Regions from separate parts of the Blautia sp. HCP3S3_D9 genome, predicted to be linked through region 1. Evidence: riboswitches for the same ligand, from Rfam matches in the RefSeq annotation. Region 1 holds a riboswitch; the other holds the start of a gene.

Region 1 (15,311 bases):
AGCAGCTAAAGCGATAACAATCCTGATTTCTGTATGTATGATTACAGGCACTTCAGTGGGCGCTGCAGAATTTGTATCAGGAACAGATGTGATAGAGCAGAATACAGAGCAGTTTTCAGATATACCGGAAACAGATATACAAGATGAGAGTGAAGAAACTATTGATCTTGATCCGGCAGCTGTCACAGGAGCTACGAGATTAACCTCAACTACATTTAATGTAGTGATTGAACCGGCAAAAGCTGTCTATACCGGTGAGGAACAGAAACCAAAGGTTACGTTAAAAAGTCGTCGGAGCAATCAGGCAGATCCACAGGAAGGTGTTGATTATCAGATCAGCTATGAGGGGGATTTTACCAATTCAGGTACAGACGGAATAATCATCAGTGGATTGGGTAAATATACAGGATCATTTACTAAAACCTATAAGATTGAGTCAAGGGAATTAACGGGATGTACAGTTGCCTTAGATCAGGAATCTTTTATCTATGATGGTGAGCAGAAAATGCCGCAGGTTACGGTAAAGGACGGAGAAAGAACTCTGACTCTAAATAAGGACTATACAGTAAAGTATAGCAATAACAGTAAACCATCTGAAAATGCACTGGTGACGGTTACTGGTATAGGAAACTATGGAAAATATTCTCGTACAATAAAGAAATATTTCAAAATCAAGGAAGCAGCCAGAGATATCAGCAAATGCACAATGAGCGTTTTTGTAAATAATATTACTTATAACGGAAGCGAAAAGAAACCATCTGTAACTGTGAAAGAGGCGGGTAAATCATTGAAAGCAGGTACAGATTATACAGTATCGTATAAAGATAATATTCATGCAGGAACGGGAACTGCAATTGTTACAGGTAGGGGAAAATATTTCGGAACATTAGAAAAAACGTTTCAGATTAAGCCAAGGAGTCTGTCAGGCGCTGCCAAAGTGATACTGTCTGGCCCCAAAATAGTGTATGATGGAACAGAGAAAAGACCGGCGGTAACTGTAAAGGATGGAAATATTCTGTTAAATGAGGGCATTGATTATAAAGTTTCCTATAAAAATAATATCAATGCGGGTACCGCTACTGTAATTGTTACAGGAATGGGAGACTATACAAGCTACAAAAGCAAGTCTTATACAATAAATAGGGCGGATATCAGTCAGGCAGCAGTGGTGTTATCAGCTGATTCCTTCAGATATGATGGAAAAGCAAAGAAGCCGGGTGTCACTGTGACTGTTGGAAACACTAAATTATCTGCAAATACAGATTATGCGGTTTACTATAATAATTACACGAAACCAGGTAATGCCACAGTTACTGTTAAGGGGAAAGGTAATTACACAGGTGAGGCTAAGAAGACATACAGGATATTTGTGGCGCAGGATATTGAAAAAGGAGAACTTACGCTCTCAGAAGGTTCTTTTGTATATGATGGAACTGAGAAAAAACCCTCTGTTGTCTTAAAAGTTGATAACAAAGTCTTAACTGAAAATAAAGATTATACGGTGACGTATATAAATAATATAAATGCCGGAAGCCCGGCAGAAGTAATAGTGACAGGGCTGGGTTATTATACAGGAAAATGTTCAAAGCCATTTGAAATACTTCCAAGAAAAATTAATGCCGCCACAGCAACGCTGACCCAGAGTTCTTACGTCTATACAGGTAAGCGCATTGAGCCGGAAATCACTGTGACAGACAATATTCCTCTGGTAAAAGGTAAGGATTATGTTATTTCCAGTAATAGTGTGAATGTTGGCACAGCGAAAGCAACAGTTACGGGTATAGGAAATTATACAGGTTCCCTTACTGTTACTTTCAAAATCCAGAAGAAGGATGGCCAGATCATTGCCGGCAATAAAACCGTAAATCAGGGCAGCAAAGCAATTAATATTGCTGATCGTATTGTTACGGACGGAAAAGTTATCATCATTTCATCTGCTCCGGGAATTGTACAGGTTTCCGGTAATAAATTCATTCCGAAAAGTCCGGGAAAAGCAACGCTGACAATTCGTGCGAAAGCAGGAAAGAATTACAAGGCTGTTGCGGAGAAAAAGATTACAGTTACGGTACGCCCTCTTAATACGAAGAGTTTTACGGTAAAAACCGGAAAGAGCAAGGCAGAAGTTTCCTGGACACCGGCAAAATCTGTCAGTGGATATCAGGTACAATACAGTACATCTGTTAACATGGAAAATGCGAAAGCAATAAAAGCAAATGGCAGCTCTCAGAGCATCACTCTGAAAAAACTGATGTCTAAGAATAACTATTATATCCGTATCCGTACATTCAAAAAGGTTGGTGGAAAAAATTATTATTCTAACTGGAGCAGAGTGAGAAAGGTTACAGTGAAATAAACAGGAAAAACGAATGGAGAAAAGTGCTGATGGAGAAATCTGTCAGTACTTTTTGACAAAAAAGCAGGGAAACTTATTGTGACAATTAACAACAGGTGAGAAAGGATGTGTGAGAAGAATGAAAAAGGATTACATACGAAAATCTTCTGTGATTGTATGGATGGTAGTACTGATACTGGTTTCTTTTTGTTTTTCATTTGTAAAACCGGGCAGTGTTTTCGCCGCGGCAGATACTCCTGGCAGGGTCACAATGCAGGATATTTCATCCCCAGCCTTTGGACAGGTAAAACTTGTCTGGAAAAAAGCAGATAATGTGACGGATTATTATATCTATTATAAAGAGAAAAAATCCGGAAAGTGGACGAAACTGGCATCTGTGAAAGCTGGAACTACCAGCTATACGCACAAGGCTTCTGCCAAATATCCGCTTACGACAGGCAGATCATATGCTTATACAGTAAAAGCCTATAATTCTGCCTCCAAAAAGTACGGCGCGTATAATAAAAGAGGAATTATGATACAGATTTTACCGGAAATGGTGAAGCTTAATAAAGCAGAGGTTAATTCTGATAAGATTTCCGTAAATCTGTCATGGAGTAAAGCTGGAGGCTGCGATGCTTATGAGATTTATCGCAGAACCTACAGAAGTTCATGGAAAAGGATCGCCAGGGTAAAATCAAATACACTGAAATATAAAGATACGACACCAGTTCGTGGATGGGCCAATTATTATGCTGTATGTGGATATGACAGCAAGACCAAAACAACGGGAAATCGTTCAAATATCCTGCTTGCAGTTCTTGATTCTCCCCAATTTACTTTTCCGACGGTCAGAGATGCATATGTCGATGTTCTGCGTGCAGTTAAAGCAGGGGATAAGACAGGTATGATCGAGCCAATGCCGTACGGCACAGTGAATCTTGAGTATTTTGTTTTTGACATGAACAATGACTCAATTCCGGAACTGATCGTGGGTTCTGACTGCCCCTGGGAGGAAGGAGATAAGACCTATACCCGGAAAATCTGTCAGCTTTATACTTGTGAGAAGACCGGTTCAGGTTATAAATCAAAGCGAATGAGCGGTTATTTCTGGGACCCGCAGATGTCGGAAAAACATGATTATTTATATGAGAATTATTACTGGTATGCTAAATCTGTGAATTTTAAATATCGATGGTTTATAGATAAAGAGGATAACATACTTAAGCATTACAGTGAACCTCTGAACTATAAAGTGGGAAGTAAAGAATTGATTGATTTTGATTCCAGAAATAAGAAACCTTCATGGACAAAGATTACAGATACCAGTGCACTTTCAGGACTGTAAACAGCGAAAGGAGGCAGTCATAATGAGAAAAAAGAATAGAAACCTGTTTTTGTTAGTAATGGTGATGGCAGTTATCTGGCTTGGCGCAGTGAATATATCCGCTTCTACGACGATACCGACAGATGTTGAAACCGCTTCTTCGAATTGTACGCTTCTTGGAGTAAAAGGTGAATATATCACGCAGATTCCACAGGCGTTAAAAAGAATTAATGAGATTCGTAAAGAAGCCTGCCAGGAGGGTGTACCTGATCCTCGGACCGGCAGTCCACTAAAACCATCGGATTATGTGCCAATCAAATGGTCTTCTGATCTTGAATATATTGCAAGAATACGTGCTGCAGAATCAGGAATTACAATGGCACACAAAAGAACAAATGGTAAAAACTGCTTTCAGATCAAGAGCCCTAATTACGTAAGAAGCTATGGCGAAGTTCTTGCCTGGGACTGGGGAAAAACCATGACGGACGGAATTGAACAGTGGTATGAGGAAAAAGCAGACTGGGTAAATCAGGTTCCTGGTGCTGTTACACGTCATTATACACAGATGATCGATCCGTCCAATACATACATAGGCCTTGGGACATTTTATTCAGAACATACACAATTTCCAAATACAACGGCAGGAGAGTTTTCTTCCGAGACAGGATTGGATGAAACTCAGGGAACAGCGGTAAAGGACTGCGTGCAGACTCTTGAATTCGCAGATTCTTATTGCAGTAATGAGTACAGAATCTCCGGTAATCTTTCTGCGCAGGCAGATAAAACTTCACAGCTGAGAATGACAACGGATATTTCATTCAACGGTACAACTATCAAAAATCTGCAGGTGATGGATCAGATTACATGGAGCTCTTCTGATGATAGTATCGCATCGGTAGACAGTAACGGTGCAGTGACAGTTCACACCTGTGGAAAAGTAACGATTACCGCAAGCGACAGTGCAGGACATAAAGTAGAGACTACACTGGAAGGAAAACATAATTGGGATAATGGAAAAGTTACAAAAAAGGCAACTGCATCTACCAAAGGAGAGAAGGTATATACTTGCCAGAATTGTCATTTAACCAGAACGGAAGAAATTCCTCCACTTACAACAGATACGCCTGGCAAACCGGCATTGGACAAGATTTCTGCCCTTTCCTATAATAAGATCCAGATCAGCTGGAAAAAATCCCTGAATGTATCCAGGTATGTCATTTATTATAGAAAGACAGGAACTGCCAAATGGACACAGCTTGCTACAGTGAAATCTGGTGTAACGAAATATGTCCATACATCCTCTAAGAAATATCCAATCATAGTAGGACAGAAATATGATTATACAGTGAAAGCGTATAATCAGGTTTCAGGAAAATACAGTACCTATGACACAAAAGGTTTAACTGTAAAAACAGTTCCTGAAACTCCACAGCTGATAAAAGCTGTAGTTAATTCTGATAATACAGTCACTGTCAGCTGGAAAAAAGCAGGCGGCTGTAATGCCTATAGAATTTTCCGCAAAACGACTCTGAGCAATTGGACACAGATCGGATCTGTAAAAGCATCTGCGTTAAGTTTTACAGATAAGAATCCGGTTGCTGACATGAAAAATACTTATACAGTAAAAGCTTATTACAGCAAAACCAAAACTGCCGGAAAATATGATGAACAGGGAGTAAGTGCAAATCTGAGTAAAACAGAAAGACCGGTCACACCGACACCTGCACAGCCGGCAGTCCCGACACCGATTCCGATTCCGCCGGGAGTACATCCGACACTGATGACAGATATAACCTTAAGTCGACGTTCTATCACTATGACATCTAAAGGAGATAGAGTATTTCTTGATTCTATGGTTCTGCCGTTCAGAGCTTATTATAAAATGCTTGGATGGGTAAGCAGCGATCCGTCTGTAGTATCGGTAGGTGGGTATGATTATCTGGCTTCTTCCAGTACAATGCTTACGGCTGTGGGAAATGGAACAGCAGTAGTTACAGCTTATGCATTGGATGGTTCCGGACTGACTGCTCAGTGTAAAGTAACCGTAGATTATAAAGATGACAATGGAACTTCGGAACTGCCTTCTATTCCGGATGATCAGAATACTCAGGTAATCAAAGTGAAATCGATCAAATTAAGCCAGACATCCGTAACAATCACAGACAAGAAGAAGCATTATGTTATAGAAGCAACCTACAGTCCATCCAATGCCACAGTAAAGGGATGCAGATGGACCACGAGTGATAAGTCTGTTGTACTGGTAAACAGTGGATGGGCGACGGAATTCAGTAAACATTACCTCACACCTGTGGGAAATGGAACTGCGGTAATTACAGCTCATGCACTGGATGGCTCGGGTGTGGTTGCAAAATGTGTGGTAACAGTAAATATGAAATAAGTGTACCTGCTCAATGCTTCACAGCTACGGGTCAAAATCCATGGAATATCATCTTTTGTGATGAGATTTTCTAAACTGACAAAATCTGGGGGACTGCCGCATAGACGGCAGTCCCTTTTTGTGCTATAATACCTGTTGAAATATCCGGGCTGCTGAAAAATTGATTCAGGCTGCCGGAAAAAACAGAAGAAAAGGAGCAATGAAGATGAGTGACCTGTATTCAGAATTATTGGTAAAACGGGAGCACACAATCAAAGACAGTCTTGTAAAGTATGGCCTGATTGTGTTGACAGCAATCGCAGTAATTGCCGGACTGATTATCACCCCATTAATATGGATCGTAGCTGTAGCATTTGGAATTGCATGTTATTTCGTAATTCCTAAAACAGACGTAGAATACGAATATCTGTTTATCAATGGCGATTTCGACATCGACATGATCATGTCAAAGACAAAAAGAAAGAGAGTAAAGAGTTTCAAATTATCAGAGGCAGATCTGGCAGCTCCGTTAAATTCCCACAGAATGGACTATTACAACGGAAACCAGAAGATGAAAGTACTGGATTTTTCATCAGGAAATTCAGAACATAAACGTTTCGGGGTCATCACAAGACTTGACGGAGATTTATGCAAGATTATTCTGGAACCAGATGAAGCACTTGCAAAAGCTATGAAAAATTCAGCACCGAGCAAAGTTTTTTTGGATTGACATAGAAACTGATTTTTGTTACACTTGTGAAAAATAAAAGGGCCAGTTGCTGGTTCCTTTTTATTTATTACAATATAGGGAATGCTCTGTAGAATTCTTATATTGTAACAGACAATAGTAGTAATTCAATTTCATATACGCAAGGGAGGAAATGCAATGGGTACTATCATTGGTGAAGGCATTACATTTGATGACGTGCTGTTAGTTCCGGCATATTCAAAGGTAATTCCGAATCAGGTAGATGTCACAACTTACTTAACAAAGAAGGTTAAACTGAACATTCCTATGATGAGTGCGGGAATGGATACAGTAACCGAGCATCGCATGGCGATCGCTATGGCGAGACAGGGTGGTATTGGTATTATTCATAAGAATATGTCCATTGAAGCGCAGGCAGAAGAAGTAGACAAGGTAAAACGTTCTGAGAACGGTGTTATCACAGATCCTTTCTATTTATCTCCTGAACATACACTTAAGGACGCAGATGAGTTAATGGCGAAGTTTCGTATCTCCGGTGTGCCGATCACAGAAGGCAGAAAGCTGGTTGGAATCATTACCAACCGTGACCTGAAATTTGAGACAGATTTCAGTAAGAAAATCAAAGAGTGCATGACTTCTGAGGGACTGATTACAGCCAAAGAAGGAATCACACTGGAAGAAGCCAAGAAGATTCTGGCAAAATCCCGTAAAGAGAAATTACCCATTGTAGATGATGACTTTAATTTGAAAGGTTTAATTACTATTAAAGATATTGAGAAACAGATTAAATATCCTCTGGCAGCCAAAGATGATCAGGGACGTCTTCTCTGTGGTGCTGCAGTAGGAATCACAGCTAACGTGCTTGCACGTGTAGATGCACTTGTAAAGGCGTCTGTAGATGTGATCGTAATTGATTCTGCACACGGACATTCAGAGAATATTCTGAAAGCTGTACGTGAGATCAAAGCTGCATATCCGGATTTGCAGGTAATCGCAGGTAACGTAGCAACAGGCGCTGCAACAAAAGCTTTGATCGAAGCTGGCGTAGATGCAGTTAAAGTTGGTATCGGACCTGGCTCTATCTGTACAACACGTGTTGTTGCTGGTATCGGTGTTCCGCAGATCACAGCTGTCATGGACTGTTACGAAGCAGCGAAAGAATACGGAATCCCGATCATTGCGGATGGTGGTATCAAATATTCAGGCGATATCACAAAGGCAATCGCAGCTGGTGCGAATGTCTGCATGATGGGAAGCATGTTTGCAGGATGCGATGAGAGCCCGGGAACATTCGAACTGTATCAGGGTAGAAAATACAAAGTATACCGTGGTATGGGATCTATCGCAGCTATGGAGAACGGAAGTAAAGACCGTTATTTCCAGGAGAATGCGAAGAAGCTTGTTCCGGAAGGTGTTGAAGGACGTGTTGCTTACAAGGGACATGTTGAGGATACAGTATTCCAGCTCATGGGTGGTCTCCGTTCCGGTATGGGATATTGTGGAGCAGAGACAATTGAGAAGCTGAAAGAAACAGGCAGATTCATCAAGATTTCTGCAGCGTCTCTTAAGGAATCCCATCCGCATGATATTCACATCACAAAAGAAGCGCCAAACTATAGCGTAGATGATAAATAATAAAGATTTACAGTAATATATGCCCTGGTTGGCTGCTAGTGGAAGGAAAGCAAATACCTTCCGGCATGCTGACCGGGGTGTTTTTTGTTTATTATTCATTGGAAGAGGCGTAATAAATATATGATGGGGGATAGCTGGGTTAAGATGCATTATTTCCGAGGAGTGCTATAGAACCAATATAATTATAAGAGAAGGTAAAAATGCAGAAACAGACAAAAAGGAAAAGAACGGGGACCAAAACAGCAAAAACGACAGTGAGATCACGAAGAACCAAGACAGCAGAAACAGCAAAGAAAAATGGAATTTCAAAGACTGTAAAATCTGCAAATCCATATGCGGCAAAAAAAACTGCAGGCAGAAAGAAACGGGGGAAAAGCAGCAGGGTCAGACAGAGAAATCAAAGGGTTCTTATTATCGGTTTACTGATGGTTATTATAGTTCTGGCGGGATGGATCGTTATAAATCGTATGAGTGAAAATGGATGGAGTATTGGAGGATTTATACATAATTCTGACACAGTGGTTTCTGATACAGAACAGTCAGAAACAGATTCATCAGATTCTTCCGGTGGTCCGGAACAATGGCAGAAAGAAGGGGCACCATACATAGATGTGAAATTGCTTACACCGAATGAATATTCCAGACCGCAGATTCCAATTGAGAGTGTACAGTATATAGCGGTTCATTATACTGCAAATCCGGGAGCAACAGCGATTGCTAACCGGAACTATTTTGAAAATTTAGCGAATACTCATGATACAAAAGTAAGCAGTCATTTTGTGGTGGGACTGGAGGGAGAGGTAGTACAGTGTATTCCAACTTCAGAGATGTCTTACGCAACAAATTCCCGCAATGTAGATACATTATCTATCGAGTGTTGTCATCCTGATGAGACAGGAAAATTTAATGATGCAACGTATGATTCGGTAGTAAAATTAACAGCGTGGCTTTGCAAAAGGTTTGATTTAACTTCAGAAAATGTGATTCGCCATTATGATGTCACAGGAAAAGATTGTCCGAAATATTATGTGGAGAATCCGGATGCATGGTTACAGATGAAAGCAGATATTGCAGCGCAGATTGAGACAGACTATAGCTTACAGAATAATTAATAGAGGCCGATAATCTGTTATTTATAGCAATCCCAGAAAATTTAAGGCACATTTTGAAGATTATTTCATTCGCTTGACATTCGCATTTTTGAAATGGAGGGCATAAAAATCATGAGGGAAATCATAAAGAAAATCAGCAGCCTGCAAAAAAATTTGCCTTGAAATCCGCAAAGAAGTATTGTACTATAATAACAGCGTGTGAGTTTTTCACAACAGTGCCTGCATGACTGGCGGAAGTAGGATCACCTACAGGGAGTGCAGCGTGGATATGAGCCGACCGCCTGGGCAGCCTGGAGATAAAGGGTTTCCCAGGCTTTTTTGACCTTATTTTTAAAGAAAAGGAGAAAAAACTATGGAAATGTTATCACTGGAAAAAGAACTGAAAGAGAATTCCTATCCTGGAAGAGGAATTGTAATCGGACGTTCCGCAGACGGTAAGAAAGCAGTGACAGCTTATTTCATCATGGGCAGAAGCGAGAACAGCAGAAACAGAGTATTTGTAGAAGAAGGCGAGGGCATCCGCACACAGGCTTTTGACCCGTCCAAACTTACAGATCCAAGCCTGATCATCTACGCACCTGTACGTGTACTGGGAAACAAAACAATCGTGACAAACGGAGATCAGACAGATACTGTTTATGAGGGAATGGATCACCAGCTTACTTTTGAACAGTCCTTAAGAAGTAGAGAATTTGAGCCGGATGGACCAAACTATACACCTCGTATTTCCGGTGTGATGCACGTAGAGGATGGAAAATTCAGCTATGCAATGTCAATCCTCAAGAGCAATAACGGAAATCCGGATGCATGTAACCGTTATACATTTGCATACGAGAATGCCATTGCAGGAGAGGGACATTTTATTCATACCTATAAATGTGACGGAAACCCACTTCCAAGTTTTGAGGGAGAGCCGAAGCTGGTAGCGATTCCAGATGATATGGATGTGTTTGCAGAACTTCTCTGGAACAGCCTGAACGAAGATAACAAAGTATCTCTGTTTGTGAGATATATTGATATTGAGACTGGTAAGTACGAAAGTAAGATCATTAATAAAAATAAATAACAGTCAGTCACGGAGTCGGTTACTGAATCGTGTTATTGTGCACAGAATGAATAGTAGCCTGAACACAGATAATATGCGCAGATTACCGTGAACAGAAGACAATGCTTTTGCAGTAAAGGATTATTTACAGAAATCAATTTTGGAATATTTATTTCGTTCATACGGAGGATTAATACAATGAAAGAATTCGAATTAAAATATGGCTGTAACCCGAATCAGAAACCTGCTAAAATTTATATGGCAGATGGTTCTGAACTTCCGATTAAAGTGCTTTCCGGAAGACCAGGATATATCAATTTCCTGGATGCATTTAATGGATGGCAGCTGGTAACAAACCTGAAGAAAGCGACAGGACTTCCAGCAGCTACATCTTTTAAACATGTATCTCCGGCAGGTGCAGCAGTAGGGCTTCCACTGACAGAGACACTGGCAAAGATTTACTGGGTTAATGATATGGACTGGAAGAATTTTTCTCCATTGGCATGTGCTTATGCGAGAGCCCGTGGTGCAGACAGAATGTCTTCTTTCGGTGATTTCATTTCTCTTTCTGATGTTTGTGATAAAGATACAGCACTTCTCATCAAGAGAGAAGTATCTGATGGTGTCATCGCACCTGGATATACAGAGGAAGCACTGGAAATTCTGAAACAGAAGAAAAAGGGCAACTACAATGTTATCCAGATTGATGAGAATTATGTACCGGCTCCGCTGGAGCATAAAGAGGTATTTGGAGTAACTTTCGAACAGGGACGTCAGGAACTTGTCATTGACGATGAAATGCTTTCCAATATCGTGACTGAGAATAAAGAACTTACAGAGGAAGCAAAACGTGACATGAAGATTTCTCTGATCATTCTGAAATATACACAGTCTAACTCTGTATGCTTTGTAAAAGACGGACAGGCAATCGGTGTTGGGGCAGGACAGCAGTCCCGTGTACACTGCACAAGACTGGCAGGACAGAAGGCTGATAACTGGTTCCTTCGTCAGTGTCCAAAGGTGCTGAATCTGCCATTTAAGGACAGCATTTCCCGTGCAGAGCGTGACAATGCCATTGATGTTTATATCGGGGATGAATATATGGATGTACTTGCTGATGGTATGTGGGAGAAAACTTTCACAGAGAAACCGGAAGTATTTACAAAAGAAGAGAAACGTGCATGGCTGGATCAGATGACAGATGTTACTCTTGGATCTGATGCGTTCTTCCCATTCAGTGATAATATTGAGCGTGCGCATAAGAGCGGCGTAAAATATATTGCTCAGCCGGGTGGATCTGTGCGTGATGCGGATGTAATTGATACATGTAATAAATATGGAATGGCAATGAGCTTTACTGGAATTAGATTATTCCATCACTAAGAAATATAAAAGGGACGTGCGAGACAAATAAAGATCGTGGGTGTGGTTTCGGAGTTTAAGAAAAAACTTTTTCTAAAACTTATGCAAAAGCGCCCACGATCTTTATTTGTCTTGCACTGGTATTGAAGATGGGAGATAGTGAATAATATAAGAGGTACTATAAAAGTACTATAAGAAATAATGTAAGAACCTGGTAGATGATAAAATAAAAAGAACCAGCAACAGCTGATTCTCTAAGAGCGATAGACGGGGCTCGAACCCGCGGTCTCGACCTTGGCAAGGTCGCGCGTTACCAACTACGCCACTATCGCATTTATTATTTCTTGCTGAAACAGTTACCTCAGCGACAAAATATATACTACTATAAAAAGTTCTTTTTGTCAAATGTTTTTTTCACTTTTTTATAAAATTTCAAATATATATTTTTCTTTGCGTATCAGGGAATATAAAATCTGAACATTTCGTGAAGTCTGAAGAAGGAAAATTGCAAAACATCAGGGGCTGTGCTATGATTAACAAATGCAAAGAAGTTCCTGTGTAAATAGTGGACAGGAATGAAAAGCAATAAAGGAGATGAAATTTAGTCATGAAGAAAAGACTGATGATGCTGACGCTTTGTTTTTCACTGATGGTTCCGACTACGGTATCAGCGAATATCCTTGATTATGAGGGAACGATCAATGCGTATAAGCAGGACAATAAAACTCCACAGATTTTTGAAATTGATGATGGCAACGGTAAGAAGGTGACTGCAGTTGCCAAGGCAGATACAGTTTCTATATCCGTCAAGTATACATATATAAGATCTAATCCGGGAAAGGATGCCGGAAAATTAAAGAAAGTATATCTCGGAACAAATGTGGAGCGTGTTGCTGTATGTGATAATGGCTGGAGCAAGGTAACTTACGAGTACAAGAATAAAAAGGGAGCACAGAAGATCATCGGGTATGTCAGAACAAAGAATATCAATGACAGTGACCAGGTGAAAACTGCAAAGGGTACTTTTACAGCATTAAAAGACAGTGACATTCTGGATTATCCGGGTAAGAAAGATGGAGAGGTAGTAGGTGAGGTTATCCAGGAGGATGAGATCAAACGTCTTGCTACGGTAAATGATATCTGGAGTCAGATTTCCTATAAAAATGATGCGGGAAAGAATACGATCGGATATATTCCTACCAATGTGCTGGAGAATGTGACAGATACGCAGGAGAGTGAAGAGGAAACGAAGATTGCAGAAGTTGATGGTCAGGAAGCAGGAGTGATCCATAAGAGTGAAGGCAAAGGGGTATTTGCGGATGCTGTAGAAGGTGTGACTGCAGATAAGGGTGAAGCTGTTAATGGAGTACAGATCGGTACTCCGGTTGCAGTATCTTCTGATGCAACTTTGAAGCCACTGGGAACATTTAAGATCACACATTACTGTCCTTGCAGTATCTGCTGTGGTCCATGGGCAAATGGTGTTACAGCGTCTGGTGTGACTGCGACAACCAATCATACGATTGCAGTAGATCCGTCTCAGATTCCATATGGATCAAAAGTCGTAATCAATGGACAGGTTTACGTTGCAGAGGATTGTGGTGGTGCGATCAAGCAGAACTGTATCGATATTTACGTTGCGACTCACCAGGAAGGCGAAGATAAGGGCGTATATTATACAGATGTATATTTACTTCAGTAAAACTGAAAAAAAGACAACATAGAAAATCCGACAGGAGCATTCTCACTTCTGTCGGATTTTTTATGTTGATCAAACGTTTTTAGCAGTCAGAGAAATTTGCCTGAAGAACTCTCTCTTGCGTATTATGCGTTTTTCAGTGCCTGTTCAATATCAGCAATAATGTCTTCTACGTTTTCAATACCAACGGAGAGACGGATCATTCCAGGTGATACACCGGCCTCTACAAGCTGTTCATCATTCATCTGACGATGGGTATGGCTTGCTGGATGCAGGATCATAGTCTTGGATGCAGCCACATGAGTAGCGATAGTAGCAAGTTTTAAGCTGTCCATAAATCGTACCGCAGCTTCTCTGCCACCTGTCAGTTCAAAAGAAATAACACCACATGTTCTGCCACTGTTCATGTATTTCTGAGCTAGTGGATAATATTTGTCATCCGGAAGTCCGGCATAGTTTACGTGAGATACCTTTTCGTGGGCATTCAGGAACTCTGCGATTTTCTGTGCGTTATAGCAGTGGCGCTCTACACGAAGCGGAAGGGTTTCCAGCCCGAGATTCAGCAGGAAGCAGTTTGTTGGAGAAGGAATGGAACCCAGATCACGCATCAGCTGAGAAGTTGCCTTTGTAATGTAGGCTTTTTTTCCAAACTGTTTGGTGTAGACAACGCCGTGATAAGATTCATCCGGTTCTGTCAGACCATGATATTTGTGTCCATAGGCATCCCAGTCAAAGTTACCACTGTCAACGATGGCGCCGCCGACCTGTACAGCATGTCCATCCATATATTTGGTTGTGGAATGGGTAACGATATCTGCACCCCATTCAAAAGGACGACAGTTTACAGGGGTTGCGAAGGTATTATCTACGATAAGCGGAACTTCATGCTCATGAGCAACCTTTGCGAATTTCTCGATATCCAGAATTACCAGTGCAGGGTTTGCAATGGTTTCTGCAAAAAGTACTTTGGTGTTCGGACGGAATGCAGCAGCGATTTCTTCAGGTGTTGCATCTGTGTCAACAAAGGTACAGTCAATACCGAGTTTCTTAAATGTAACAGCAAGGAGATTGAACGTTCCTCCGTAAATAGTGGAAGCTGCGACAACGTGGTCACCTGCTTCGCAGATATTGAAGACGGCATAGAAGTTAGCTGCCTGTCCGGAGGAGGTAAGAATTGCGGCAACACCGCCCTCCAGATCAGCAATTTTTGCTGCTACAGCATCGTTGGTCGGGTTCTGCAGACGGGTATAGAAATATCCTTCTGCCTTCAGATCAAAGAGCTGGCCCATTTCATCAGTGGTATCATATTTATAAGTGGTACTCTGATAAACCGGGAGTGCACATGGTTCCCCCTTAGATGGAGTGTAACCGGAATGGAGACATTTAGTCTCGAGTTTGAAGTCACTCATGAGATAGTTTCCTTTCTTATGTTAAATGTTGCTTCAATAAAACGTTGTATTAATATTGGGAAAATATTGATGATATTGATACAAAATTTCATGATAGTCATAAAAAGATTATAACGCTGAAAATTAGAGAAGACAACAAAAAAGATAATAAAAAATGCTCAGGCTTTTTCTAACCAGTCATGAGATAAAAGATAACAAAAAAATGCCCAGGCTTTTTCTAACCAGTCATGAGATAAAAGATAACAAAAAAAAATGCCCAGAGCCGGAATCGAACCAGCGACACGAGGATTTTCAGTCCTCTGCT
Region 2 (15,311 bases), on a different contig from region 1:
TTGCCCCGCCTCTGTCACAGTAAAGTACCAGTGTTTTCCCCCTGGGAAATGAAGTATATTCGTCAATCTCTGCGTATGGCATATTCACTGCTCCTTTTACATGGCTGTGTACATAGGATTCTCTTTCGCGCAGATCTATGATCAATGCGTCCCTGCGGTCCACATAATAATCCAGCATTTTTGCAGAAATCGTTTCCACTGGAAACATGGCAGACTCCTTTTTGTTATATCATATGTAAAAAAATATAAATTGCCAGCGGAATGAATCCGCTGGCAGAAAAAACTTAATATTCGTTTTCCTCTGAAGTATAAGACTGAGAAGTTTTATTTTTCATCTTATTTTTTGTCTTATCTTTGTAATCTGTCTCATTCTTGCTTCTCAGATTATCGGTATGGTTCATTTCATTTCCATAGGTATTTTTGCTGGATGTCTCTGTGTAATTTTTGCTGTTTCTGCTTTCAGATTCGTAATTTTTTGCCATTATTTTATTCCTCCTGATGCATTTTGTACGCCCACATCTTCTGAAAGTCCCAGAAGAATTCAGGCACTTTTGCAACGCACTTCATTACTGAATGTGCTTCACATTGACTATTATCCCAAAAACACGGGGGAATATTCATCAAAATATGTTGCTTTTTTCACCAAGCTATATTATAATCATACCTGTAAAAAGAATTTACCCTTCAAAAATTTTTTTTACATAAACCCCTTATTTAATTATTTATACTCCCCTCGAAAGTCCTGGTAGCTCCCCTACCGGGGCTTTCTTTTTGTCTTCATAAAAGAACCCTGCCCGAAGGGTCTTTGAACAGCAAAAAAGCAGCATTGCCGGCCTCATGGCTTACAATGCTGCTTTATCTGTTATATTTTTCTTTTCCCTTTCAGTTTCATACGCGCCAGCGAACGATTTGCTTCTCGGTGTTTCCAACGAACATTGCTGTTACTCTCCTCGTATGACTTGATAGGGATATTCTACAGTGTTTATCATGGTTCTTCAATATGTGGCAAAAAATGTGGCGAACTTTTTGTCCACATATTTTCACCAGATCAAAGAGTCAGAAAACTCTTCCATATTACCAGATTTTAGATTCTACTGCTGCCTTTTCGATAGAAAGACCCTTCATATAGCTATCCATAAATGCATTGAATCCTGCTACACCTTCCGGCTTCGGATCCAGTGTGCTGCTTTCCTGGTCTGCAAATACTTTCTTGTCAAGGAATGCTTCCAGAGTTTCACCTTCTTCTTTATTTACAAGATAAGAAGCCAGAAGTGCGATTCCCCATGCACCGCCTTCACCTGCAGTGGCCATTACGGATACCGGTGCATTTACAGCATCTGCAAGGATTTGCTGTCCGACACCTTTTGTCTTAAATAATCCGCCGTGTCCGAGGAGACGGTCTACTTTTACATTCTCTTTTTCAAACAGAAGGTTCAGACCTACTCTCATAGCGCCAAGGCATGTATACAGATTGGTTCTCATAAAGTTTGCAAGGTTGAATTTGCTCTCTGGGGAACGAACGAATAACGGACGACCTTCTTCGAATCCTGTCATATGCTCGCCTGAGAAGTAGCAGTAAGACAGAAGTCCACCACAATCCGGATCACCTTCCAGAGCTTTGTTATAAAGGGTTCCGAAGAGTTTGTTCATATCTACTTCCATACCCATAGCTTCTGCAAATTCCTTAAATACATTTACCCATGCATTCAGGTCTGAAGTACAGTTGTTGGAATGAGCCATAGCTACCAGATGTCCGGACGGAGTCGTAACCATGTCGATTTCTTTATATGGTCTGGAAAGTTCTTTTTCCAGAACGATCATCGCAAATACAGATGTACCTGCGGAAACATTACCTGTACGAACTGCAACACTGTTTGTTGCAACCATACCGGTTCCAGCATCACCTTCCGGAGGACACATTGGAATTCCGGCTTTCAGTTTGCCTGTTACATCGAGAAGTTTCGCACCTTCTTCTGTAAGGACACCAGCATCTTCACCTGCAACAAGTGCTTTCGGCATAATGTCACGGAGTTTCCATGAAAATCCGTAAGGAGCTACCAGTTCATCAAATTTATCAACCATTTCCTGGTTGTAATCTGCTTTTGTGGTGTCGATTGGGAACATACCTGCTGCATCACCGATTCCCAGAACTCTCTTACCAGTCAGTTTCCAGTGAACATAAGCTTCCAGAGTTGCAATATAATCGATATCTTTTACATGTTCTTCTCCATTAAGGATCGCCTGGTACAGATGAGCAATACTCCATCTCTGAGGAATATTGTAGTTAAACAGTTCCATCAGTTTCTCGCTTGCTTCGCCTGTAATATTATTTCTCCATGTACGGAATGGTACAAGAAGTTCTCCCTCTTTGTTGAATGGCATATATCCATGCATCATGGCACTGACGCCGAATGCACCTACGGATTCCAGTTCTACGTCATATTTTGCTTTTACATCTTTTGCCATATCCTGATAGCAGTCCTGGATACCTGTCCAGATATCTTCCAGACTGTATGTCCAGACACCGTTCTCATAGCGGTTCTCCCACTCATGTGCGCCGGAAGCGATCGGCTGATTTTTGTCATCTACAAGTACTGCTTTGATTCTGGTAGAACCAAATTCAATACCAAGTGCTGTTTTGTTCGCAAGAATTGCTGCTTTTGCTTCTGCTGCTCCCATTTTATGTACCTCCCTGTTTCACTGTCATTTTTATTACGGATTATCTGATAAACCGTAATCGTTTATGCGATATACCCTAATAAGTATTATCGCATTTCTTTTATGGTTTTACCATAGAATTTTTTGACTGTTTTAACGTACTTTTTTTACATTTTTAGGGCTGCCATTTCAGGCAGTTCAATGAATTCATTGTTTCAGTCCCAGCCTGATATGGCAGCCTCCATATTAATTGCAAAATTTATTATTTTCTGAATGCAAGTTCATTCCATCTCAGTTCGTTCTTGAAGTCACGGATGTTTGTATCTTTGTCAATGTAAACAGCTTCAATACCCATTGCTGCTGCCCAGTCACCCATCTGCTCTGCTGTCAGGTCATAAGTAAATGCTGTATGATGAGCGCCACCTGCAAGGATCCATGCTTCTGCACCTGTCTTAAGATTTGGCTGTGGTGTCCAGAATGCGCTTCCTACAGGAAGTTTTGGCATCGGTTTCTCAACTTTCTTACACTCTACATCGTTGATGATCAGACGGAAACGATCGCCAAGGTCGATCAGGGATGTTGCGATAGCCGGACCTGTCTTACTTGTGAATACAAGTCTTGCAGGATCTTCTCTGTCACCCATGGAAAGTGGGCAAACTTTAATGCCGATCTTGCCATCTGCAACAGACGGGCAAACCTCAAGCATATGAGACTGAAGGATTCCTTCTTTTCCAGGTACAAAGTTATATGTATAATCTTCCATCATGGAAGTTCCTTTTGCATCTTTCATTCCGGCTGTCATAATCTTCATCAGACGAACCATTGCTGCTGTCTTCCAGTCACCTTCTGCACCGAATCCATAACCTTTTTCCATAAGTCTCTGGATTGCAAGTCCAGGAAGCTGCTGCAGAGCACCCAGGTCACCGAAGTGTGTAACGATTGCCTGATAATTCTTTTCTTCCAGGAATTTCTCAAATCCGATTTCAATCTGAGCCTGAACTGCTACGTGACGTTTGAATTCTTCCGGATCTCTTCCCTCGAGAATGATATCGTATTTGCTGTAGTATTCATCTACTAATGCATCAACATCGCCCTTAGCTACGTCTTTTACATAATCAGCGATCTCATTTACAGGATAAGCATCAACTTCCCATCCGAATTTGATCTGTGCCTCTACTTTATCACCTTCTGTAACAGCTACGTTTCTCATGTTATCAGCTACACGGCATACACGGATGTGGCTGCTTTCCATAATACCAACTGCTGTACGCATCCAGGAAGCAAGTTTTTCCTGAACTTCTTTATCTGCCCAGTGACCAACGATAACTTTTCTCTCGATTCCCATTCTGGTAACAATGTGACCATATTCACGGCCGCCGTGTGCAGACTGGTTCTCGTTCATGAAATCCATATCAATGGTATCATAAGGAATTTCTTCATTAAACTGTGTATGCAGATGGCAAAGTGGCTTTCTGTATTCTTTCAGACCAAGGATCCAGGATTTTGCCGGTGAGAAAGTATGCATCCATGTAATAACACCTGCGCAGTCCTCATCTTCATTTGCCTCATTAAATGTTTTACGGATCAGTTCGTTTGTGATCAGGGTTGGTTTCCATACAAGTTCAAATGGAAGAACACCGCTCTTGTTTAATTCTTCAACAATAATTTTGGAATGCTCTGCAACTTTTCTTAAGCATTCATCTCCGTAAAGATCCTGTGAACCTGTGCAAAACCAAAACTTATAGTTTCTTCCTGTTTTCATGATAAAATTCCTCCTGAATTTTTATTTATTTTTCAGATCCCGCATCTGCTGTCTTAAACAGACCCCGCCATGCTCCGACCTGTACATTTACCTGTTATACCTGCTACGACTCTTGATTCAGACTATCCTCTGACTCATTGTCTTCTCAATCTGCTTTTCTGCATGAACCCCGAATGATCAGTTCCGGATGGATCAGTCTCTCGACTTTACTTTCCTCCTCTGGAACTCTATTGATCTTTTCCAGAATCAGTTCTGCTGCCATCTCTCCCAGTTTCTCCTGTGGATGTGCGATTGTAGTGATCCCGTTTCCACGCTGTGCATACAGAGAATTATCATAACCTGTGATGGAAATGTCTTCCGGTATCCTGACTCCCAGTTTCTCCAGCTCCTCCATAACCTGAACTGCGATCTGGTCATTATAGCAGACGATTCCATCCGGAAGCTGTCCACTCTGTACCATCTCTTTCGCCATCAACGCAGGTTTTACTTTTCTGTCCTCTGTGTGAAACCAGACAACATCATCCGGATTGTAAGAAATCCCCGCCTCCTGCAGTGCCCTGACATAGCCTTTATGTCTTTCCAGTCCCTGCATATCATCCGCTTTAAAGAAGCCTTTGATCCTGCGGTGCCCCAGATCCAGCAGATACTTCGTCACAAGATAGCCACCCTGAGCATCATCCATCAGAATATGAGGTTTCTCTCTCATTTCAGAATAAATCCCCTGGATGAATACATACGGTATCTCAAACTTGTCCAGATTCTGGTAAAGATTTCTGTGCTTACAGACCATCTCACTTTTACTCGGCTCAATGATCAGACCATCGATATCTTTTTTCAGAAGTTCTTCCAGACATCTTGCTTCTTTCTGTCTGCTGTTTGCAGTGTTCTTCAGAATAATGCTGTAACCACTTTCCGAAAGAACATTATCCATTCCCTGTATCAGTCTTGGAAAAATATAATCGGAAATATATGTGGTAACTACTGCAATGTTCTTTGATTTCTTTATATGGCGCATATTCTCAGAACAGTAAGTCCCTTTTCCGTGAAATGCCTCCACATATCCGTCCTGTTCCAGAATTCCCAGTGCTTTGCGGACTGTATGTCTGCTCAGAGAATACTTCTGTGAAAGTTCGTTTTCTGAAGGAAGCTTTTCTCCCGGCCGGATAGCTCCTGATACGATATCATTTCTGAGCTGTTCCATCAGTGAGAAATATTTAGGCTTTCCATTATCTGTCATGTCTTCTTCCCTCCTGTTCTTAGGATACAACTTGTACGGTCATACGAACAAGTTGTTTTTTATGCATAAATTATACAAAATATCAGGGAAGTTTTCATTACTTTTTTCCAAATCATAACTTGGAATAGTCAAGTGGATAAAATCATTCGCCTCACAATTGAAGCTGGAAACTTACTTGGTTTAATTAAAATCCAGATAGATAATTGGCTTTATTCCCCCATAAACCGGCATTTTCGTCACTCAGTTTCCAGCATTTCATAACAAGTTCCATGTACTGCCATACGTATTTCCTTATCCAGACGGGAATTGCAGGTAATCAGAGTTACTATCGGCCTTGATGCATCCGGTTTTATCCCTGTATCGTACATGGAATTGTTTTTCAATTCCTGCAGTTGTAACTTGTATGCAGGACTTGATAATTCGTACCCACATACAAATGCTGCACTCTGAGACGATGCCTGCTCCACGGAAAAAATCCTGTACAGAAACTTCCTTTCCGGAGTTGTAATCTCTATCTGCGGACACTTTTTCAGAAATTCTGGCTGTTCATAACGGTTTAAATTGGCAAACATCATGTTTCCTTCTATATTATGCCCATATAATATGCTGTGAGAGTCTGTCAGGTCTTTCTTATTATTATGTTCCAGAAAAATACATCCAAACAAATCCTCTTCTTTCTTAAAATTATGTTTCAGATAATATTCATCATCCGTCCCCTGCACCACAGGATAAGAAATATCAGCTCCCGGAATGGTAATCCAGGAAACCACCTGGGAGTTGATCTTTCTTAGATTTTCCCAGGAAATCCCAAAGGATTCCCTGATCTTATCTGCATGGCTGTTATGTTTCTTATTGCTCTGTTTCCTATTTTCAGAATTATTCCTGTTGTTTTCTTTCGTGCTTTTTTGTGTTGTTCTTTCTCTTTCCTGAAAAGTATGCTCTGCATCTTCGCTCTGTATTTCCGCAATCTGGAAAATTTCTTCATAATCCCTTTTTGCAGCGAGATTCTGTTCATAACTTCTTATATAAAAACTGCCGCAATACACAAGAAGTCCTACTGCCGCCACGACCATACTTATGGCAAAAGTTCTGAGTTTCCTCATTTCCGCATAATACCTTTTCTACCGGAACCGGACTTTCTGAAAATCATCACACCAGCACCAAGCAGAATAAGTCCAAGCAATCCAAGAACTGCCATTGCCTTAAATGGTCTGGTATCTCCTGTCTTAGAACTTCCTGCTGTATAGCCGGACTGATAGCTTCCGTATCCGGAACCTCCTGAAGAATATCCTCCCGAATTTCCAGATCCACTGGTTCCTGAATTACCGCCGGCACTGTTGCCACTTCCATTTCCGGAATTGCCGTTGTTTCCATTATTTGATGCAGAAGGTGTCTTTGTCGGCACCTGTGTCAATTTCGGACAAGTTCCCGGCGTAGACGGAGTTGGTGTAGCTTTCGGTGTTTCTGTTGGTTTTGGTGCTTCCGTTGGTTTCGGTGTTTCCGTCGGCTTCGGTGTTTCTGTTGGCACCGGTGTCTCTGTCGGCTTTGGTTCTGCCTTTACATATACCTCCTGCTGTGTCGATACTTCCGGTGCAAGATTTCCTCTTGCCTTCGCTGTATTTACAACTTTCTCGTTTTCTGCGCTCTCAGTTTCAAATACCACTTCATAACAAACTTCAATCTTATCCATGTCAGACAGAGAAGTTCCTGTATCAATCAGAAATCCTGTATCTGTCGCTTCTATTTTGATATCTTTTAGCTCTACACCATTCTTTTTCACAAAAATATTATCTCTTACCAGAGAAGCTCCTTTTGTTTCAATCGTATCTTCAATCACAATATTCTGATCAGAAATATCTTCCCGAAGCTGCCTTACTGTCAGTTTATAATATCCTTTCTCTCCGGAAGCATATTCCTTCTTATCAGATTCTTTGACAATTTCCAATACCGGACTATGTACCTGTACTTCTGTCTCACCTGTTGCCGGAATGTTCTCATTGCTGTCTGCAGTTGCAGTGTTATGGATTGTCTGACCTGCCAGCGCAGTGTCAATAACTGCTGCCTGATATTCCACGATCATACTCTTCTGTTCCTGACAGTCCAGAGGATTGTACATAACCTGCTCAACAATTCCACCTCTGTCATTGTCACAAATACTGTATCTTGCATCCTTAATAAGTGCTTTTCCCGTTGACAACAGAAATGTATTGTCATCGTTGACCTGTACATCTGCATCTGTTACATTTCCCTTCTCATCCATAAGAATTACAGAATCCTTCAGAAGGCGCACTCCAGGAGTATCCAGCACATCATAGACTGTCACATTCCTTGCCACGCAGCCGGTCTGCTCCTGTGTCAGCATAATGCGGTATGTAATAATATCTCCATATTTATAGGACGGTTTATCTGCAGTCTTTTCTACCTTAAGAACAGGCGAGTTTACCCAGATTTTTGTGGTATCTTTCACCGGCTGTGCATTGTCTGCGCGTGCCTGTGCAGTATTTACAATTTCCAGACCATTTACACTCTCCTGAACAGTACAGTGGAAGTTAACTGTTACAGGTGTCTGATACGGAAGATCTGAAACAGTTACGATCCAGCCGGTTCCCTGACGTGTGATCTGACAGTTCACAGGCTTTTCTACTGTTTCATTATAATTATCCGGATCCAGCTGATTTCCCGCATCATCTGTTCCCGCCACAGGATTCTGGATCACTGCCGGTACCCCGTTGACTGTAACTGCCCCTTCTTCTCCGTCCAGTGCAAGTCCTTCCGGCAGAGAAAGATCACTGATCACAAGATTTCTGGCAATAGACCCTTTCTGAAGATTGTTCACTGTAACCTGATAGTTTACCTGTTCTCCAACACGGAACTCATTCTCTACACGTCCGTCACCGGCTGCCAGATATGGATTCTGGAAAGTTTTCTCCACTGAAAGAACAGCCGTGTTCACATATACTTCTGCATCATCCTGTGCTGCCGGTGCATTCTGTGCCTGCACATTGGCAACATTGATACTCTCCATTCCATTTGCCTCCTCCGTAACTGTACAGAGGAAAGAAATCATAACCGGAGTATATGCCGGAAGATCTGAAATATTCAGTCTCCATCCGCTTCCTTCCTGAAGGAATTCATAATTTACCGTTTTCTCAGATGTTTCATTATAAAATTCCGGATTCAGCTGATTCGGAACATCTTCTATTCCTGCCACAGGCTGCGTGATGGTCTGTGGGATTCCACTGACAGATACATCCTCTGCTGAAACCAGAGCAAGGCCTGCCGGCATCTGGGTATCCCAGATCGTTACATTTCTGGCGATAGTACCTTCTCTTTTATTCTCCACAAGAACATTGTACTGAACCTGTTCACCCACCTGCCATTCATAATGGTCTGCTGTTTTCTCAATCCAAAATTCTCCGGAATTAACGTACACTTCCGCATCATCTGTCTGTTCATCTGCGTTAGATGCCTTTACTGACGCGGCATTCACGCTTTCATGTCCATTTGCTTCTTCCTGTACGATACAATGAAAAATAAGTGTCACAGGCTGGCTGTACGGCAGATAGGAACAGTAAAAAGCAAAACCATTTCCGCCCGCATCCAGACGAGATTCTACCTGTCTGGTCTCAAATGCCTGTCCACTCTTTTTATCCGGTAACGGATAATTGATCTGCTGTGAAACTCCCAGCACCTCTACACTCTGAGCACCATCTGCAAGTACCAGTCCCTGCGGCAGGCCGATATCCGTGATATTTACATCTCTGGCAATGGTTCCCGCAGTCACGTTATTTACCACAATCCGGTATGCTACCTGTTCACCAGTCTGCCATTCATACTTATCCGCTGTTTTATCAATCTCAAGCTGCGGACTGTTTGTCCATACTTCTGCCATATCCTTGCGGGATTCCTGTTCCCCACTTTCCGGATTAAGCAGATTATCTGCAGTAGCAGAAACAATATTCTCCCATTCCTGACCATTGGAGTTCTCAAGTGCCTGGCATTTAAATCGAATCGTTATCTTCTCTCCATATTTCAGGATCGGACACTCTGCCTTCCATCCATTTTCTCCCATTCGGTTAAGAGTGCAGACTTCCGCACCCTCACTTGTCTGTACAGAATACTGTCCATCCAGAAGCTTCAGACAGGATGGAATCTCATCAGTGATCACAACATTGACCGCACGCACGTCCTTCTTTGTCTGTGTAACGGAAACTTCATAATCCACCACATCTCCGATTTTCCACTCATACTGAGAAGTATTCTTCGTCACCTCAAGCTCCGGCGAAATTACACTCTTTACCCATACAGTTTCTGAATCCATGGTATCTCCGCTTCCATTTGTACGTTCATAACTCATAGAGGCATGATTCGGCACAAGAATCGTATATCCATCCTGTGCAAGGTATTTTGAAATATTTATTTCTGATTCCGGTTTCCTTTGTACTTTCAGAGTAAATGTATAAGTCTGATTATCTGTAAAATTCTCGTCCTGAAGACTCTCTGTTTTCGCACTGCAGGTAACTTTCTGCCCTTCAACCGCAATGTCAAACAGATCTGTCACTGTCTGCCCAATATCATTTGTAATACTAACTTTAGATGCATCTTCTATAGAAATGCAGTCCTCCAGTACATCCTGCACAACAAAAGATTTCAGCTTATTTGGCGTTACCTCTGCACGGATCATATACTGAAATTCTTTTCCCTGTCTGATCATAAATGGTGCATCTTTCGTTGCTGCCGACGCCTGATCCCAGGTACATCCGCTCTCTCCTACACGCTTCTCCGGTGCTTTCTTCATTTCAACATCACCGAAACAGTAAGAAGTAAAGTCAAAATACGCATATGCCTTGCAGTATTTCTGTCCTTTAAAAGTCTCACAGTAGCTCTTTCCTGACGGATCCAGATATTTATTTCTGGTATTCTCCGCCCATTTCTCCTGTGATCCTGCTTTGGCAATTCCGTCCTCACGGCTCTTATCCCATTTATCCAGACGGAACTGATGAACAAACTCTACTGTAAAATTATCCGTATTGTAAAACAGATTCAGCCATCCCTTCGGATCGTCCGGTTCTACAGACCCCAGTGGAGAAGTTACAGAATTTCCCTCTACTGTCAGATAATCATTATCTTTCAGCACATAGGCATTATCCAGATTGCAGTCGGACGGGATTCTGACTCCCTGTCCTGCATCAATATCGCGGATCGTTCCGTGCCCACTGATAGGAATCGTCTCCTCTGTGCCATGTTTCAGAAACTGAAATTTTACTTTCGCATAACCTACAGAATAGATAAATACGCCAATACTGTTCTTGGAGAATCCCACCATAGGATAAGCTTCGTTATCTTTCCACGCAAAAGTAGCACCGCCTTTATTCTGTACAATGGACTCGGCAGTACGCAGATCATAACGGGGTTCCGCATTCTCCACTCCCATAAGAATCAGACGGACATCTACGATATTTCCATTTCCATCCTTTCCTACATTATTGTAACGCATGCCTGCACTTCCAGCTTTATAGTCTGCCCCTACACGGACACACTCTGTATCACGTTCACTCTTTCCATTATCAGAAAAAGCTTCCCTGTCCAGATTGTCACAGCCAAAAGATTCATATGTTGTAATTCCGGGCTGAAACTTCATATTAAAGCGGTATCCATAATCTACCTTCTTATCCTCATCCCAGGTCTCAATCGACATGGATGCTGCCTGCGTAGTATGAACAGGCAAAAGACCCAAAACTGCCTGCAGAATAAAAAGCAATGCCATCAGCAAGGCCCCAAGGCGTTCTTTCCATTTTAAATTGTGTTTCATTTGCTGGCTCCTTTCCAAATAAAAAATATAAACATGAATGTGGGATTTTTCCCTGCACCTGGCAGGATTAGTGAGTAAAAAAAGATGGGATTTTTATAAGAATGTCAGAATGAAAGATATCTCTCTTTTGATCGAATAAGGCAAACAGATATTCGCAATTGAAACAGGAATTTATTTGATTCAGTTAAAATATATACTATAGTAATATTGGAAAAATTGAGAGTTCTGCACAGAACTCCTTAGAACATGTTTGAAAAAGGCTTTCTGCAAGATGTGCGTCACAATTTGTGGGAATGATTTTTCAAACATGCTCTGGTAAAAGTTCTGTACAGATTCCAGAAAAATATTCACGCTAAAACGCTAAATTAGTGATTCCGTTTCTTTAACCATGAAAGGAAAGAAAGAATAATTACAAGAATAATAAAGAAAGGAAGAACTGCTCCGATCACCAGAACAATAAGGATAATGGCAAGAACTGCCCCGATAATAACAACTGCCTTGCCCTGCCAGGTAGAAAGATCCAATACCTTCTTCCAGCGCTTCTCCGGCTGCCGTGGCTGTTCTGCTGTGTTGTCATATCCTCCATATGAGGAATATTCTCCGTAATCCTCCTGTGTACTTCCATCATCTGTATCGATCAGGGTCTTGGCAATCAGCCGCGGGTCTCCAAGTTCTTCAAGAACCTCACTCTCCGGTCTTCCACCACGCACCTGAGATTGTATATAATCTTCATAATATCTTATATGTGCCGCTGCCTTGCCTTCCTGCATATTTCCGGCAAGCTGTTCTCTAAGGATGTCCAAAAATTCTTTTCTATCCATGTCCTCAGTCTCCGTTTATTAATCTTTGTTACCTCTATTGGTAACTTCTCACAGTCTTATTGCTGAAGAGTTACCTTTATTGTTCTATATTCTACCATACTTTTTCTGAATGACAACTAATATAATCATTAATTTTTTATGAAATCCTTATAAACTCATTTCCTGATGCTCCCCCTTTATAATAGCTACATTCTGTTTATTTTTTAACATTTTCACTTTGTTTTAAATGAGAAACTCTTTCATTAAGGCGCTTATCTCTTGTCCTTTATTATTAAAATCACATAATTTTTGTCCAGATTATCTAATTTTTTTGACGTTTTGATGGAATTTTGTTGACATTTTTTTCTCAAAATGCTATATTGTATTCATCAATTGAAGGAACCTTCGAGTACTGGCGGAAAGAGTGGACTACAAACCACGGGGAGTCGGAGGTTTGTAAGAGCCGACCGTCTGGGCAGTATTTGAATCATTCAGATACTGGCCTTTTTTTATCTCGTAGAACAGTAATTATTTCATGACATGTTCTATAAACCGGCAGGCGCTTCCTTCAATGAATAAGTCTGTTACTGATCGTGAATTGAACAGTAACATAAGTTTTTCATGTTATGCGGAGACGAAAGGAGAAAAACATTATGGGATTCAAATCAGACATCGAGATTGCACAGGAATGCGAAATGCTTCCAATCACTCAGATTGCAGAGAAGGCAGGTATTGATGACAAATATCTGGAGCAGTACGGAAAATATAAAGCAAAAATCGACTACAATCTTCTGAAAGAAAGCGATAAAAAGGATGGAAAATTAATCCTTGTTACAGCTATCAACCCAACTCCTGCAGGCGAAGGTAAAACTACTACTACTGTAGGTCTTGCAGATGGTATGCAGCGACTTGGAAAGAGCGTTATGGTAGCTCTTCGTGAGCCATCCCTGGGACCGGTATTCGGTGTAAAAGGTGGTGCTGCCGGCGGCGGATATGCACAGGTAGTTCCGATGGAAGATATTAACCTTCACTTCACAGGTGACTTCCATGCAATCGGTGCAGCTAATAACTTACTTGCCGCTATGATCGACAACCATATCTTCCAGGGCAACGCATTAAACATTGACCCACGTAAGATCACATGGAGAAGATGTGTAGATATGAATGACCGTCAGCTTCGTAACGTAGTAGACGGCCTTGGCGGAAGAACAAACGGTATGCCTCGTGAAGACGGATACGACATCACTGTTGCATCTGAAATCATGGCAGTTCTCTGTCTTGCAAGCGATATCAAAGACCTGAAAGAAAGATTATCCAAGATCATCATCGGATATACATACGGTAAAGTTTCCGAGCAGAAACCGGTAACAGCTGGTGACCTCCACGCAGAAGGCGCTATGACAGCCCTGTTAAAAGATGCCCTGAAACCAAACCTTGTACAGACTCTGGAACATGTTCCGGCAATTGTACACGGCGGACCATTCGCAAACATCGCTCACGGATGTAACTCCGTAACAGCTACAAAGATGGCTATGAAACTTGCAGACTACGCCATCACAGAAGCCGGATTCGGTGCTGACCTCGGTGCTGAGAAATTCCTCGACATCAAATGCCGTATGGCAGGCTTAAAACCAAGCGCAGTTGTTATCGTAGCTACTGTACGTGCTCTGAAATACAACGGTGGCGTTGCGAAAGCCGACCTCAACAACGAGAACCTGGAAGCACTTGAGAAAGGTATCCCGAACCTGCTGAAACACGTTTCCAATATCAAGAACGTATACAAACTTCCATGTGTTGTTGCTATCAATGCATTCCCAACAGATACAAAAGCTGAACTTGACTTTGTTGAAGCTAAATGTAAAGAACTCGGCGTTAATGTTGCTCTTTCTGAAGTATGGGCAAAAGGCGGCGAAGGCGGAATCAAACTTGCAGAAGAAGTTCTCCGTCTCGTTGAAGAACCAAACGACTTTACTTATGCATATGAACTGGAAGGTTCTATCGAAGACAAACTGAACCAGATCGTTCAGAAAGTATACGGCGGCAAGAGAGTTGTCCTGACAGCAAACGCTCAGAAACAGGCAAAACAGTTAGAGGCTCTTGGATTCGGCAACTGCCCGATCTGTGTAGCTAAGACTCAGTACAGCTTAACAGACGATCAGACCAAACTTGGTGCTCCGACAGACTTCGAAGTTACAGTACGTAACCTGAAGATCTCCGCTGGTGCAGGATTCATCGTAGCCCTTACAGGCGAGATCATGACTATGCCAGGTCTGCCGAAAGTTCCGGCTGCTGAGAGAATCGATGTAGACGAGACAGGTAAGATCACAGGTCTGTTCTAATTTTACAGAAACTCAGATAATATTATAGAAATCATATTTATATATGATATGTGTCCAGACGATTTTACAGGCGGGAAGATTTCCCGCCTGTTTTTATATCCGTGTTTGAAAAGACTTTAAAGCACTTGCCACTAAAAATGCCGCCATAGTTTTTACCTACAGCAGCATTTTATCTTCATTTCTGAATTCACTTTTTGTTTCTATATGTAATACGCAAAATCCGCCGGATTTTAGAACAGTGACTTCATGGCCGGATACAGAGTTCTGAACTTCTGATATCTTTCTTCATATTTAGCTACCAGTTCCGGATCTGGTTCTACTGTATCTACAACTTTGGCAAATTTCTTACCGATCGTTTCTACGTCCGGGTAAGCGCCGCAGCCTACTGCTGCAAGCATAGCACCACCCATGGATGGTCCTTCTTCGTTTTCCAGAACGTCAACTTTCAGGTTCATAACATTTGCAATGATCTTTTTCCACAGTGGACTCTTAGCTCCGCCACCGCAGATCTTGGTTCTTTCGATCTTGATTCCAAGGCTTCTTGCAACCTCCAGAGAATCACGAAGTCCAAACGCAACACCTTCCAGAACAGCCTGGGTCATGTCAGCTCTTGTACTGTCCATGGACATTCCGAAGAATACACCTCTTGCATCAGGATTGTTGTGCGGAGAACGCTCTCCCATCAGATATGGAAGGAAAAATA

The links. Region 1 has a riboswitch for ZMP and ZTP ahead of ACTNES_RS07190 (IMP cyclohydrolase). Riboswitches for the same ligand answer to the same signal wherever they lie in the genome.
Region 2: linked by a shared signal. The riboswitch ahead of ACTNES_RS09565 (formate--tetrahydrofolate ligase) and the one ahead of ACTNES_RS07190 (IMP cyclohydrolase) in region 1 are both predicted to bind ZMP and ZTP.

The regions. Positions count from the first base shown of each region.
Region 1 covers NZ_JBQHWS010000025.1:16,628-31,938, reverse strand. Annotated here, with positions in the region: gene ACTNES_RS07220 (fibronectin type III domain-containing protein) at 1-2,353, shown strand, start outside; gene ACTNES_RS07215 (hypothetical protein) at 2,472-3,680, shown strand; gene ACTNES_RS07210 (CAP domain-containing protein) at 3,703-6,057, shown strand; gene ACTNES_RS07205 (DUF6106 family protein) at 6,263-6,766, shown strand; gene guaB (IMP dehydrogenase) at 6,923-8,380, shown strand; gene ACTNES_RS07195 (peptidoglycan recognition protein family protein) at 8,806-9,492, shown strand; ZMP/ZTP riboswitch at 9,706-9,786, shown strand; gene ACTNES_RS07190 (IMP cyclohydrolase) at 9,845-10,558, shown strand; gene ACTNES_RS07185 (phosphoribosylaminoimidazolecarboxamide formyltransferase) at 10,736-11,920, shown strand; tRNA gene ACTNES_RS07180 (tRNA-Gly) at 12,159-12,231, opposite strand; gene ACTNES_RS07175 (3D domain-containing protein) at 12,507-13,601, shown strand; gene ACTNES_RS07170 (O-acetylhomoserine aminocarboxypropyltransferase/cysteine synthase family protein) at 13,724-15,007, opposite strand; tRNA gene ACTNES_RS07165 (tRNA-Phe) at 15,261-15,311, opposite strand, start outside.
Region 2 covers NZ_JBQHWS010000040.1:121-15,431, reverse strand. Annotated here, with positions in the region: gene ACTNES_RS09610 (rhodanese-like domain-containing protein) at 1-208, opposite strand, end outside; gene ACTNES_RS09605 (hypothetical protein) at 285-482, opposite strand; gene ACTNES_RS09600 (xylulokinase) at 1,075-2,679, opposite strand; gene araA (L-arabinose isomerase) at 2,921-4,420, opposite strand; gene ACTNES_RS09590 (GntR family transcriptional regulator) at 4,566-5,657, opposite strand; gene srtB (class B sortase) at 5,894-6,760, opposite strand; gene ACTNES_RS09580 (isopeptide-forming domain-containing fimbrial protein) at 6,757-11,469, opposite strand; gene ACTNES_RS09575 (DUF6783 domain-containing protein) at 11,666-11,764, opposite strand; gene ACTNES_RS09570 (DUF1700 domain-containing protein) at 11,835-12,290, opposite strand; ZMP/ZTP riboswitch at 12,668-12,753, shown strand; gene ACTNES_RS09565 (formate--tetrahydrofolate ligase) at 12,923-14,608, shown strand; partial or broken gene ACTNES_RS09560 (FGGY-family carbohydrate kinase) at 14,839-15,311, opposite strand, start outside.